4 regions of the Kosakonia sp. YIM B13571 genome follow, and region 1 is predicted to be linked to each of the others. Evidence: predicted binding sites of a transcription regulator. Region 1 holds the regulator's gene; each other region holds the start of a gene.
The links. Region 1 encodes Fur, which represses iron uptake genes when iron is present. Its sites were predicted from a motif close to ATAATAATGAGAACNACTATCAA; they were not measured.

Region 1 (3,623 bases):
GTCGGCGTACAAACTCAACAAATTCCATTTCCATCTTACGGATGATGAAGGCTGGCGCATTGAGATCCCCGGCCTGCCAGAACTGACCGATATCGGCAGTAAGCGTTGTCATGATTTGAGTGAGAAAACGTGCCTGTTGCCACAACTGGGCTCCGGGCCGGACAGCAACAACAACGGCAGCGGTCACTTTAGCCGTGCGGATTACATCGAAATCCTCAAATATGCCAAAGCGCGACAGATTGAAGTGATCCCGGAAATCGATATGCCAGCTCATGCGCGTGCCGCCGTGATCTCAATGGAAGCGCGTTACGAGCGCCTGATGAAAGCGGGCAAAGAGAAAGAGGCGCAGCAATATCGCCTGCTGGATCCCACTGATACCTCGAACACCACTGGTGTGCAGTTCTATAACCGTACCGGCTATCTCAATCCGTGCCTTGATTCGTCGCGTAACTTTGTGGACAAAGTGATTGGCGAAATCCAACAGATGCATAAAGAAGCCGGGTTGCCGCTGAATACCTGGCATTTTGGCGGTGACGAAGCGAAAAACATCTATCTTGGCGCTGGTTATACGGATCAGAAAAAACCGGAGGCGGGCAAAGGCATTATCGATCAGAGCAATCAGGATAAGCCGTGGGCAAAATCGCAAGCCTGCCAGGCGATGATCAAAGAGGGCAAAGTTGCCGATGTTGAACATCTCTCCAGTTATTTCGGCGTGGAAGTCAGCAAGCTGGTGAAAGCGCACGGTATCGGCACAATGCAGGCGTGGCAGGATGGTTTGAAAGATGCCAAAGATGCATCAGTGTTTGCCACCGATCATGTCAATGTTAACTTCTGGGATACGCTCTACTGGGGTGGTTTTGACTCGGTGAATGACTGGGCGAACAAAGGCTTCCGCGTTGTGGTCTCTAACCCCGATTATGTGTATCTCGATTTCCCGAATGAAGTAAACCCGGCGGAAAGCGGCTACTACTGGGGCACGCGTTTTAGCGATGAACGTAAGATTTTCAGCTTTGCCCCGGACAACATGCCGCAGAACGCGGAAACCTCACTTGATCGTGATGGCAATCCGTTTAGCGCGAAATCTGACAAATTGTGGCCGGGCGCGTATGGCCTTTCCGCGCAGTTGTGGAGCGAAGTGGTGCGCACCGATAATCAGATGGAGTACATGATCTATCCGCGAATGGTTTCGGTGGCTGAACGCGCATGGCACCGCGCGGGCTGGGAGCAGGATTACAAAGCCGGACGTGAGTATAAAGGCGGCGAGACACATCTGGTGGATGTGAAAGCGCTGGAGCGAGACTGGCAACGCTTTGCGAACCTGTTAGGTCATCGCGAACTGGCGAAACTGGATAAGGCTGGTGTTCATTACCGCTTACCGGTTCCAGGAGCGCGTGTGGTGGGTGGAAAACTGGAAGCCAATACCAGCTTCCCTGGCATGGTGGTTGAGTTCTCAACCGACGGCGGCAAACACTGGCAGCGCTATGATGATAAAGCGCGTCCGCAAGTAAGTGGGGAAGTGCAGGTGCGCACTGCCAGCCCGGACGGCAAACGCTTTAGTCGTGTCGACAGCGTAAAAGCGTAATTTGAGGCAGTGATTAAACCCGGGGGCGCGAGCTTGCCGGGTTTTTTCTTTCAGTGCCGGTATTGCAGGCAAAAAAAAGCCAACCGTCAGGCTGGCTTTTTGGGTTTCAAAGCAGTTATTTCGCGTCGTGCGCGTGTTCATCTTCGCGGCAGTCGCCTTCGGCGCAGTGACCGTAAAGGTAAAGACTGTGGTTAGTCAGACGAATGCCGTGTTTCGCGGCGATTTCACGCTGACGCGCTTCAATGGAGTCATCACTGAATTCAATCACTTTGCCGCAATCGAGGCAGATTAGGTGATCGTGGTGATGCTGCTGAGTCAGTTCAAAAACGGACTTGCCGCCTTCGAAGTTATGACGGGTCACAATCCCGGCGTCGTCAAACTGGTTCAGTACACGGTAAACTGTTGCCAGCCCGATCTCTTCGCCCATGTCGATCAGTCGTTTGTATAAATCTTCCGCACTGACATGATGGTTATCCGGTTCCTGAAGCACTTCAAGGATTTTTAACCGAGGAAGCGTGACTTTCAGGCCGGCCTTCTTTAATGCGGTATTGTTGTCAGTCATGCGGAATCTGTCCTGTTGCTATACGATTCACTTCCTTAGCGGAAGTTATAAGGAATGCACCTGGGGTAATGCGTCTCATTATAGAACTGCCATGGCTGGATGAAAACTGCAAGCCCTCAAGTAAAGTAAGCTTATAAAACGTGGTGTCGCCAGCAAAGTCCTTTACGACGGCACCCAGTTTAGCAGGGCTTATTGTACAGCGATGGAGAAAAAAGTTAAAAATTTGTAGCAATTATTTCCATTGCTTTTATCTATTAATACGGCGTAACCCACAGATTACGCCATAAAAAATCAGGCGTTAATGATATCGTCCAGATGCAGCTCTTCGCGCACCTGTTTTACCCATTTCTGTACGCGCTCTGATGTCAGCTCTGGTTGACGGTCTTCGTCAATCGCAAGGCCAACAAAATGATCGTCGTCCGCGAGACCTTTAGAGGCTTCAAAATGGTAGCCCGCAGTTGGCCAGTGACCGACGATGGTTGCGCCGCGCGGTTCGATGATATCGCGAATGGTACCCAGCGCATCGCAGAAATACTCCGCGTAATCCTCCTGGTCGCCACAGCCGAACAGTGCCACTAATTTACCGTTAAAGTCGATCTCTTCCAGCGTCGGGAAAAAGTCATCCCAGTCGCACTGCGCTTCACCATAGTACCAGGTAGGAATGCCGAGCAACAGAATGTCATACCCTTCGATATCTTCTTTGCTGCTCTTGGCAATGTCATGGACGTCGGCAACGTCTTTACCTAGCTGACTCTGAATCATTTTCGCGATGTTTTCGGTGTTACCGGTGTCGCTGCCAAAGAAAATGCCTGTAATTGCCATGAGTAAAATAACCTCTTGAAACTTAATGAGTATGGTGGTGGCGCTACGCCCACAGATAAGGGCAATCATAGCAGAACAGGGAAGCGCGCGGAAACTGCTATCGCGTCGGACTGCACTGTATGACACATGAAAGTGTTATTTCGACGAGGTTTCGGAGGATTCGCTAGCCGCGCAATGCCTTCAACTGTGCCAACAGCATCTCTTCGATAAGCTCGCTGCGGCTCATATCACGCGCTTCTGCCAGCTCGTTTAACGCATCGACGGCTTCCACATTGAGTTTTAGTTCGACACGCTTAAGCCCACGAACTTTATCGCGTTTTAGCTGATTGCGTTTGTTGATGCGCAACTGTTCATCACGCGAGAGCGGGTTTGTCTTCGGCCGTCCCGGGCGACGCTCATTCGCGAACAGATCTAGTGTCGTACGGTCCGTTTGTTCTTTAGCCATGGTCTAAGCATACTACGGGAAAAACAAGCAATCGGGCGGCACGCCCGGGCTGAATAGCGCGCCATCATACATCAGCACAACGGACACGCCAACGACCGGGCGCGTTGAAACGACCGGTCGCCGCCTTTTTAATCAATTCGTCTTTTCAGCGAGATAGCGGCGGATGGCACGCATAACCGCGTCGGGTTTCTCGGCATGTACCCAGTGGCCGG
Region 2 (3,623 bases), on a different contig from region 1:
TACGCAACTGGAACATGAGAGCGCGAAGGACGATCCGCTGGCCAATCTGATGGCGGAAACCCTGTTTGCTCAACTGGTGATGACCCTAAAACGCCACCGTTTCGCCACCGATAACCTTGCCGCGACCCACAGCGAAACGCTGCTGGATAAGCTCATCACCGCGCTTTCCGGCAGCCTGAATCGCAGCTTTGTGCTGGAGCATTTTTGTGAACAGGAACAGTGCAGCGAGCGGGCGCTGCGCCAGCAGTTTCGCACTCAAACCGGGATGACCATCAACCACTATTTGCGCCAGCTGCGCATTTGCCACGCGCAATTTTTGTTGCAGCACTCCGAGCAGATGATCAGTGAAATCGCCATGCAGTGTGGCTTTGAGGACAGTAACTACTTTTCGGTGGTGTTTAGCCGTGAGGTAGGGATGACGCCAGGTCAGTGGCGTCATCGTAGCCGGGTTGCTGCCTGATTAGCTCGCCATGCCGAGGCCGACGATATTCGCCGCCACAATGATTACCACACAACCGAGACTCAGCACACTTACCGGTTGTCGTCCGGCGTTTTTCCACTCTTTTAGCACCAGACCAACCAGCCCACCGCATAGCACATAGAAGCTCATATGCAGCATCCAACTGATGTAGTCATACTGCCCCGGAATGCTGGCGTGACCCCAGGCGTAGAAGAAAAATTGCAGATACCACATCAGGCCACCCAGTGCGGAAAGCAGGATATTGCTGATGATCAGCCCTTTTGCCAGCGAGAAGTCGGCTTTTACCGACAGATCTTTCACTTTTGCCAGGCGGATAAAGCAGAAGCTCAGGTTGACCAGCGCACCGCCGCCCATGATCACCACATAACTTGGTAGCGCAGTGTAGAGCGGATCGATACCCAGTGCGGCGGCGGCTTCGTGCATTGGTTTGGCGGCGTTCATCGCAAAGGACATCCCGGCAGAGAACACGCCGCACATCACCGCCAGCGCTAACCCTTTTCTCAGGTTGAACTCTTCGGCTTTGATGCCCATTTTGCGCTCTTTCAACTGACCAGCGCGGGTGACAATGCCAACGCCAATCAACGCTACCAGCACGCCCAGCAGCGTCATCCGACCGCCTTCGGTGTTGATCAGCACGTCGAAGTGACCGTTGAGGATCGGCGTCATCAACGTACCGACAATCAGCGTAATGCCAATGGCGATACCAATGCCCATCGACATGCCTAAGTAGCGCATGGTTAGGCCATAGTTGATGTTTCCGATGCCCCACATTGCGCCGAAAAGAAACACCGGCAGCAGAGTTGAAGCGCTAAACGAACTGAAATAAGCCCAAAAATCAGGCAATAACAACGCGCTGATAGTCCAGGGAAGAATCAACCAGGAGACGATGCCGCCGATTGACCACATGGTTTCCCAGGACCAATTTCTTACCTTTTTAAACGGGGCATAGAAACAGGCTGCACTGGCTGCACCTATCAAATGCCAAAAAATACCCATCGTAATCGCGTTACTCATTTCACAATCCTCTTTGTTTTTATCGCCGGGATACGAGCAGCCGACCTGATGAGTGTAAAAATCGGTCAGAGGATTAACCTTGAGGCGTTTGCCGCGTTGCGCTGCAGGCTGGCAATGAGCGCGTGATGAGGGTGAGCGGCTTCACAATTTCAATAACATAACCAAAAGTTATAACCTTATAAAAACTACGGCATTGATAAACATTTTCAATATCATTTAATTAACTATAATGAACCAACTGCTTACGCGGCGTTAACACAATAGCCGCTTACCCTTAATGGAGATGAATATGAGCTATACACTGCCCGCTCTGCCGTATGCATACGATGCCCTCGAACCGCATTTCGACAAGCAGACGATGGAAATCCATCACACTAAACATCACCAGACCTACGTGAACAACGCTAACGCCGCGCTGGAAAGCCTGCCGGAGTTCGCCAGCCTGCCGGTTGAAGAGCTGATCACCAAACTGGACCAGCTGCCAGCAGACAAAAAAACCGTACTGCGCAACAACGCAGGCGGCCACGCTAACCACAGCCTGTTCTGGAAAGGCCTGAAAAAAGGCACCACCTTGCAGGGCGATCTGAAAGCCGCTATCGAGCGTGATTTCGGTTCCGTGGACAATTTCAAAGCTGAATTCGAAAAAGCTGCGGCGACTCGCTTTGGTTCCGGCTGGGCATGGCTGGTGCTGAAAGGCGACAAACTGGCTGTGGTTTCTACCGCTAACCAGGATTCCCCGCTGATGGGTGAAGCGATCTCTGGCGCGTCTGGCTTCCCGATCGTGGGCCTGGATGTGTGGGAACATGCTTACTACCTGAAATTCCAGAACCGCCGCCCGGACTACATTAAAGAGTTCTGGAACGTGGTGAACTGGGACGAAGCTGCTGCACGTTTTGCTGCGAAAAAATAAGCCGCTTTCGTCACGCCTTAGAGCGTGAGTCAAAGCCCCGTCTGGCATTGCCGGCGGGGTTTTTTTATATCTTTTAGCCTGCCAGTAACTATAAGGAACGACGATCCTAAAATAATGAAATAATGTTTTGTTATGATTGTTCGATCACTTTTCTCCTCTGAATCCCGGTCTACCCTCTCTTCATCCGCGCGGCTGTTGTTCCGTTCAACGGAAGTGCCAGCGCCATAAAAATCGAATGGTTTTTACAGGTGAAGATATGCAAATCAAGCGTGCAATAGAAAAAATCCCTGGCGGGATGATGCTGGTTCCATTGTTCATCGGTGCCTTGTGCCACACTTTTGCGCCCGGTGCAGGGAAATACTTCGGTTCATTCACTAACGGTATGATTACCGGCACGGTGCCTATTCTGGCGGTGTGGTTTTTCTGCATGGGCGCGTCGATCAAACTGAGTGCGACGGGTACGGTGCTGCGCAAATCCGGCACGCTGGTGGTGACGAAAATCGTGGTCGCCTGGGTCGTGGCGGCTATCGCGTCGCGGTTAATTCCGGAACACGGCGTGGAAGCCGGTTTTTTTGCCGGGCTGTCGACGCTGGCGCTGGTGGCATCGATGGATATGACTAATGGTGGGTTGTACGCCTCCATCATGCAGCAGTACGGCACCAAAGAGGAGGCCGGGGCATTTGTGCTGATGTCGCTGGAATCCGGCCCATTAATGACGATGATTATTCTCGGTACTGCCGGTATCGCTTCTTTTGAACCGCATGTATTTGTCGGCGCGGTGCTGCCATTCCTCGTGGGGTTCGCGCTGGGTAATCTCGACCCGGAACTGCGCGAGTTCTTCAGCAAGGCGGTGCAAACGCTGATTCCGTTCTTCGCCTTCGCGCTGGGCAACACCATCGATTTAAGTGTGATTGCACAAACCGGGCTGCTGGGAATTTTGCTGGGTGTTGCGGTGATTGTGATTACCGGGATCCCGCTGATTATTGCCGATAAACTGATTGGCGGCGGCGATGGAACGGCGGGCCTGGCGGCCTCCAGTTCGGCAGGTGCTGCGGTGGCGACGCCGGTGCTGATTGCTGAAATGGTGCCGGATTTCAAAGCGATGGCGCCGGCGGCGACCGCGCTGGTAGCAACCTCTGTGATTGTTACCTCGATCCTGGTGCCGATTTTGACCTCTGTCTGGTCACGAAAAGTGAAAGGGGCGGAAGCGGAAATGTC
Region 3 (3,623 bases), 110 kb from region 1:
CACCAGCCAGAGCCAGGGTAAACGTCATGACATCGTCCAGTTGGGCGGAGAGAACCTGGCCGCCGGGCTGAATGGCGAAGCGCTGTTCCTGTTTGCCAGTGACCAGCAAGATGCGGATGCGCTCAGCCAGAACCCGTTGCTAGCGCACCTGCCTGCGGTACAAAACCACCGCGTGTACGCGCTGGGCGCGGAAACGTTCCGCCTTGATTACTACAGCGCTACCCGCGTGTTACAACGTTTGTCGGCGCTGTTTGGTTAATCAGGCGTCGGCGGCGGGCTGCACCTGACGAAAACGCCGCAGCTCGCCGAGTAACACCACCAGCACCACGCCCACTATCGCCAGTACAAAACCGCTGATACTCGCCGACGAAACCGGTGTCATCATTGATGCCATCGCGCCAAGCAGCGCGGCACCAATGGCATCACCGGTAACGTTTTGCGCCGTCCATAAACCATTCATTCGCCCGAGCATCGCTTCCGGGGTTTGCGTTTGCAGCAGCGTGTATTGCAGCAGTGAACTCACTGCCGTTAGCCAGCCACACAGCGCCAGAAACAGCACGCCCAGCGCCCAAACGGGCATCAGGCTGAATAAACCGATGGCGATAAACGCGCCAACGGACGCGACCAGCATAATCACGCCAGGGCGCTCACTGTGCGCCAGCTTGCCGCTGGTTAACGCGCCAATGGCCGCGCCGAGCGGCAGTGCGGCATACAGCAAGCCAATTTCTGCCGCCGACATATTCCAGCTTATCGCCAGTGCCGGGTAGAGCACACGTACCGCGCTTGCCATCGTTAACAGCCCGCCAAGCAGCGCGCTACCGCCAATCAACGGGTTATGCAGTAAAAATTGCAGGGCGGTAAGGAGCGATTTCAGCGGGTGTTCGCGCGGTTGTGGCGGTGGTGGTAATGCAGGCAGGCTAAGTAGCGGCAGCAAGGTGATGAATGTGCCCGCCGCCGCCAGCCCGTAGTTCCAGGCCACGCCGCCGGTCGCCAGCAGCAAACCGCCGCACATTGGCGAAATAACGGAACCCAGCCGCACCGTCAGCATGGTGATCGCGCCGGCATGCATCAGGTTTTCACGCCCGACCAACGCCGGTGTCGCGGCCAACAGCGCCGTCACGCCCAGCGCGCCGAAAAAGCCATCCCACAAACCGAGCAGATAAATCGCCAGCAGCGAAGGCTCCGGCAATAACGCATTCAGATACAGGCCGATAAAACCGACGCCGCAGGTGGAACGCGCCAGCAGAATCAGTTTCTTGCGTTCAAAACGATCCGCCAAAACCCCGCCAAACATCAGACCGACAAACATGGCGCTGCCGGTCAGCGTGACAGCCAGACCAACTTGCCAACTGGAGTGGGTCATCGCCTGGATTTGCACCGGCACCGCCACGCCCAATAAACCCAGCGAGAGAATCGAGATAAAACGCGCCAGAAATACCGCGCGAAAAGCCGGATGCGTACGCAGCAGACTCAGGTTCAACAGCCAGGATTGTTGCTTCATTCCAATGCCTTAAATACACACTTTCTATGTCCATTCGCAGGCTGCGCATGGTAACATATCAAAACAAGATCGATAACGATAATTACTATCATTATCAAATTTGGGACGTTTTATGTCGTGTTCTGCTTTCCCGGCGCGCCCCGTTGCCCTCGCCGGGTTATTGATATTGCTTATTGTCGCCGTTGCACTCAGCCTGTTTGTTGGCGCAAAACCGATGCCCGCCGCGGTCGTCATAGACGCACTGAGTGGCGCCTGCCAGAGCGCGGACTGCACCATCATCAAAGATGCCCGCTTGCCGCGTACGCTGGCAGGTTTACTCGCGGGCGGCGCGCTAGGCATTGCCGGTGCGTTAATGCAAACACTCACGCGAAATCCACTGGCCGATCCGGGCTTGCTCGGCGTTAACGCTGGTGCCAGTTTCGCCATTGTGCTCGGCGCAGCGCTGCTGGGCGCAGTCACGCCTGTTGAGCAACTGTTGTTGGCGTTTTGCGGCGCGCTGGCAGCGTCACTGCTGGTCGCCTTTACCGGCAGCCAGGGCGGCGGGCAGCTCAGCCCGGTTCGCCTGACGCTTGCGGGCGTGGCGCTGGCGGCGGTGCTGGAAGGGTTATCCAGCGGCATTTCGTTGCTCAACGCCGACGTTTATGACCAGTTACGCTTCTGGCAGGCGGGTTCGCTGGATATCCGCACCCTGCAAACGCTAAAGATTGTCCTGATCCCGGTGTTGCTGGCTGCGGGCATGGCGTTGATGCTGAGCCGCGCGCTTAACAGCCTGAGCCTCGGCAGCGACACCGCCACGGCACTCGGCAGCCGCGTGGCGCGCACCCAGTTGCTCGGTTTAGTGGTGATTACGGTGCTGTGCGGCAGCGCAACAGCGGTTGTCGGCCCGATTGCTTTTATCGGCCTGATGATGCCGCACATGGCGCGCTGGCTGGTGGGCGCGGATCACCGCTGGTCGCTGCCGGTCACGTTGATTGCCACCCCTGCCCTGCTGTTGTTCGCCGATATCATTGGTCGTCTGCTGGTTCCCGGTGAATTGCGGGTTTCCGTGGTCAGTGCCTTTATCGGTGCGCCGGTATTGATTGTGCTGGTGCGCCGCGCGCGCGGAGGCAGCTTATGATGGCTCCTTCCCGCCGTCTGCTCGGCAGTTGCTTGTTCATGGTTATCGCCGCGTTGCTTTTAGCCACCTGGAGTCTACGTAGCGGCGCGGTGACGCTGGCGTTTTCGCAGGTCATTGACGCGCTCACCGGCGACGCGCCGCGCGCAATGCAACTGGTGGTGATGGAGTGGCGCTTGCCGCGCGTGCTAATGGCGCTGCTGGTGGGCGCATCGCTTGGCGTAAGCGGCGCGATTTTCCAGTCGCTGATGCGTAACCCGCTCGGCAGCCCGGATGTGATGGGCTTCAACACTGGCGCATGGAGCGGCGTGCTGGTGGCGATGGTGCTGTTTGGTCAGCATCTGACCGCTATCGCACTGGCGGCGATGGCGGGCGGTATGCTGACCTCGCTGGTAGTCTGGCTGCTGGCGTGGCGCAACGGTATTGAGACGTTCCGCTTGATCATCGTTGGTATTGGCGTGCGCGCGATGCTGGTGGCATTTAACACCTGGCTGCTGCTGCATGCTTCGCTGGAAACGGCGCTCTCCGCCGGGCTGTGGAACGCCGGGTCGCTCAATGGTCTGACCTGGGTGAAAACCGTCCCTTCCGCACCGATCATGCTGGTGATGTTTCTTTTTGCCGCTCTGCTGGCACGTCGTATGCGGCTGCTGGAAATGGGCGATGACAGCGCCTGCGCGCTCGGCGTCAGCGTTGAGCGTTCACGCTTAATGCTCATGCTGGTGGCCGTCGCCCTCACCGCCGCGGCAACGGCGTTGGCGGGGCCCATTTCGTTTATCGCGCTGGTCGCGCCGCATATTGTCCGCCGGGTCAGTGCCACCGCACGCTGGGGGTTAACCCAGTCCGCGCTGTGCGGCGCGGTGTTGTTGCTGCTGGCGGATATGATTGCCCAGCAAGGTTTTACGCCTTACCAGTTGCCGGTCGGCGTGGTGACCGTCAGCCTCGGCGGTATTTACCTTATCGCCTTGTTAATTCAGGAGTCTCGCAAGAAATGACTGATTCATCTACCCG
Region 4 (3,623 bases), 120 kb from region 1:
GCGCGACCCGGCAACGGCGTGTCGGAAAGGGAGACCGGAGAAGGCAATGCGCTACGCTGTTGTGCCCAGAAGGCGCGGTCACGCGGCCAGGCGTCGCTTTCGCGGTAGCGCTGATACTCTTCTACCACCTCGGCAAACGGGGTAAACGGCGATGCCGGTGTTGCTTCACTGCGCCGCCACGCGCTGTAAATGGCGGCAATCTGGCGGGTAATAGCCGGGAAACTGAAACCATCAACCAGTAAATGGTGATAACGCTGATACCAGTACCAATGTTGTTCTCCCACGCGTAACAACAGGTGGCAAACCAGCGGCTTGCCACTCTCCACGCGCAAGTTTTGCGCCAGGTCAGCCTGCATCGCCTGCAACGCGGCAGCGCGTGGGGAGCGGTTGTCACGCAGATCGACGACCTCCGGCAGGGCAAAAACATGTGCCTCGTCGACCCACTGCCACACTTCACCGTTCTCTTCCTCAAAGCGCATACGCAGCGTATCGGCCTGCGACAAACCGCTGACAATCGCCTGCGCCAGCAGCGCGGCGTCAATATCGCCTTTCAGTTCAACATAGTGCGCCACGCTCCAGGCGTTGGGCAGGGTTGAGAGTTTTTCCGCCATCCAGATCCCCGGCTGTGCGGCGACCAGCGATAAACGTCGGGTCATTTTCCGCTCCTCATTGCGCATAATGCGCCGGGGTTAAGGTTTGCCAGTTTGCCGCCAGCCAGGCGTTACAGTCGTCCTGCGGTTGCGGCTCGCACAACACGTTCCAGCCAGCGGGAAGCGCGCACTGCGCGGGCCACAGGCTGAACTGCCGCTGGGTATTTTGCAGAATATAAAATTGCCCTTGCGGGTTATCGAAGGGGTTGGTGAATTCCATAGCAAACTCCTGTCGTAGAAAGGCGCGATTAACGGGCGCGGGTAAGCGGCTGCCAGAGGGTGATAAGCCCGGAGGTCAGCCCGCCGCGCCAGCAAAGCGCATCATGTCCGCCGTCAACCTGACGCCAGAAAACCGGCTGCTGTGTGCGTTGTAACAGGGGAAAAAGCGCCTCGTTGGCGCGAAAAATAAGCGGTTCGCGCACCCCGGCCTCCAGCACAATGCGCAGGCCCTGCGGATTCAACTCACCGTTTTTAAGTTTTTCGATAATGATACCGTCACCCTCGCCGCCGCGATGTGGCCACCAGAATGAGCCGGACTGGCTCAACACGCAGCCAAAACGCTGTGGCCAGTGAAGTGCGGCATAAAGCGACGACAGGCCACCAAAACTCTGCCCGGCCACCACCGTGCGATCCGCGTTGTCGCTGAACGGCGCGATGACACGTACCTGCGGCAATAACTCGTCTTGTACCGCCAGCCAGAAATCGGCATTGCACGGCAGCTCCTGGCTGCGGTGGGTGTTATCAATCACGTCGATAAGCACGTAAACCGCGTCCGGCAGTTGCCCGGCGTTGGTCAATGCCGCCAGCGCGGGCCATACCGGCATGCTTTGCGCCCAAAATTGCCCGTCGAGCAGGATCGCCAGCGGGCGTTCACAGCTATTGCTTTTGCCGGTGGTATAAACCCAGACGCGGCGCGTGTTGTTCAGGCGCGCGCTGTGCCATTGCAGGCGCTGCGGGGCGTTGAACGGTGTATCCGTTTCGCGCCAACCCGGTTGCAACGGCGCATCGGGCATTTCCAGCGCCGAAACAGGATGACCGCGCCCGCCGCGCCAGCTTTGCGGATTGAGCGGGTCGGCAATCGCATGCGCCAGTAATTTGCGCCAGCCTTCGCGCAGCGCGGTGCGATCCGGCTGTGTCGTGGTAAAAACGTCGGCGGAAAAATCGTCGCTGTTTTGCGAAGGAATGAAGCAGTAACTGCCGCGCCAACTAGCGGCAAGCGTGGTTTTCCAGCACCAGACATCAGTTCCGGCAATGCGCGTCAGCGATTGCGGCGTCGATTTTTGATGATGATCGGTCACGCCGGTAATGTAGATCCACACCCGGCGCACGCGCGAAGTCGCTTCTGTTCCGGCAGGATCGCGCCACCAGAATGTGACCTCATAATTCCCCTGCGCGTGTTTGACCCATTCGGGTCCCTGTTTTGACTCCCACCAGGCATCACTTCCCGTTGTTGACGTCACGGCTTTAACCTCAAATATGCTGTGGAAATTTTTGCTTGCAGATCAAAATATATCGATAATATTATTGATAACTATTTTCATTTGCAATAGCGTATTGACGCGCTGTGGGAAGCGCGTCTTTCACTTAAAAATGGCCGCCGTGGGCGAATTTTCTCAGGACTGAGCGCCTCGCTACGTGTTGGCTTCATCATGCCGCCTCCTCTCCCCCTGGGAAAGGACTTGCCGGGGATGCGGCGACGAAATGCAGGTAAAAAATGAATAACAAAATCAAAACCTTGGCCATTATGGTCAATCTGGGGATCTACGGTGTTGCTGTGCCAGCGTTCGCGGCAGAAACCCGCGCCGCCTCCAGCGAAGAGACGATTGTCGTCACGGCTGAGCAGCAAAATTTGCAGGCGCCGGGCGTTTCAACTATCACGGCTGACGAAATTCGTAAGAACCCGCCTTCCCGTGATGTCTCTGAAATTATCCGTACCATGCCGGGCGTGAACTTAACCGGTAACGCCACCAGCGGTCAGCGCGGGAATAACCGCCAGATCGACATTCGCGGTATGGGCCCGGAAAACACCCTGATTCTGGTGGATGGCAAACCGGTCACCAGCCGCAACTCAGTGCGCCTTGGCTGGCGCGGCGAGCGCGACAGCCGTGGTGACACCAACTGGGTGCCACCGGAAATGATCGAGCGTATTGAAGTGATTCGCGGCCCGGCGGCGGCGCGTTACGGTAACGGCGCAGCGGGCGGTGTGGTGAATATCATCACCAAAAAAGATAATACTGACGAATGGCACGGTTCGTGGAACACCTATTTCAACGCGCCGGAACACAAAGATGAAGGTTCAACCAAACGCACCAACTTCAGCCTGAGCGGCCCGCTCGGCGGTGATGTCAGCTTCCGTCTGTACGGCAACCTGGCCAAAACTCAGGCCGACGCTCAGGACATCAACAAAGATCACCAGTCCGAACGCACCGGCACCTACGCCAACACTGTTGTCGCCGGGCGTGAAGGTTCGATCAACAAAGACATTACCGGCGTCGTGCGCTGGGATTTTGCCCCGATGCAAGCGCTGGAGTTCCAGGCCGGTTACAGCCGCCAGGGCAACCTCTACGCGGGCGATACGCAGAACACCAACAACGACAGCACCACCAATAACTATGTCAATGATAACTATGGCAAAGAGACCAACCGTCTTTATCGCCAGAATTACTCAGCAACCTGGACCGGCGGTTGGGATAACGGCGTCACCACCAATAACTGGGTGCGTTATGAACACACCCGTAACTCGCGCATTCCTGAAGGTCTGGCGGGCGGCACGGAAGGCCTGTTTAACGCGCAAAAATTCTCCGACATTGACTACAGCGATCTGCTGCTGCACAGCGAAGCGAGCATGCCGTTTGAGTTGCTGTTCAAGCAGAACCTGACGCTCGGCGCTGAGTGGGATCACCAGAGCATGAAAGATTCCACCTCGAATACGCAGACCTTTATGGGCGGCAATATTCCGGGTTACAGCAGCAC

Region 2: the regulator Fur is predicted to act here: its motif matches at 1,689-1,711, upstream of sodA (superoxide dismutase [Mn]).
Region 3: the regulator Fur is predicted to act here: its motif matches at 1,577-1,599, upstream of fepD (Fe(3+)-siderophore ABC transporter permease).
Region 4: the regulator Fur is predicted to act here: its motif matches at 2,169-2,191, upstream of fes (enterochelin esterase).

What each region holds. Positions count from the first base shown of each region.
Region 1 is NZ_JBHZPL010000001.1:513,818-517,440, reverse strand. Features, by position in the region: gene ACFX4O_RS02480 (beta-N-acetylhexosaminidase) at 1-1,582, shown strand, start outside; gene fur (ferric iron uptake transcriptional regulator) at 1,698-2,144, opposite strand; gene fldA (flavodoxin FldA) at 2,436-2,966, opposite strand; gene ybfE (LexA regulated protein) at 3,130-3,411, opposite strand; gene ybfF (esterase) at 3,544-3,623, opposite strand, start outside.
Region 2 is NZ_JBHZPL010000011.1:56,476-60,098, forward strand. Features, by position in the region: gene rhaR (HTH-type transcriptional activator RhaR) at 1-460, shown strand, start outside; gene rhaT (L-rhamnose/proton symporter RhaT) at 461-1,495, opposite strand; gene sodA (superoxide dismutase [Mn]) at 1,785-2,405, shown strand; gene kdgT (2-keto-3-deoxygluconate transporter) at 2,662-3,623, shown strand, end outside.
Region 3 is NZ_JBHZPL010000001.1:625,742-629,364, forward strand. Features, by position in the region: gene fepB (Fe2+-enterobactin ABC transporter substrate-binding protein) at 1-259, shown strand, start outside; gene entS (enterobactin transporter EntS) at 260-1,501, opposite strand; gene fepD (Fe(3+)-siderophore ABC transporter permease) at 1,614-2,618, shown strand; gene fepG (iron-enterobactin ABC transporter permease) at 2,615-3,607, shown strand; gene fepC (iron-enterobactin ABC transporter ATP-binding protein) at 3,604-3,623, shown strand, end outside.
Region 4 is NZ_JBHZPL010000001.1:633,474-637,096, forward strand. Features, by position in the region: gene entF (enterobactin non-ribosomal peptide synthetase EntF) at 1-656, opposite strand, end outside; gene ACFX4O_RS03045 (MbtH family protein) at 667-870, opposite strand; gene fes (enterochelin esterase) at 899-2,110, opposite strand; gene ACFX4O_RS03055 (TonB-dependent siderophore receptor) at 2,365-3,623, shown strand, end outside.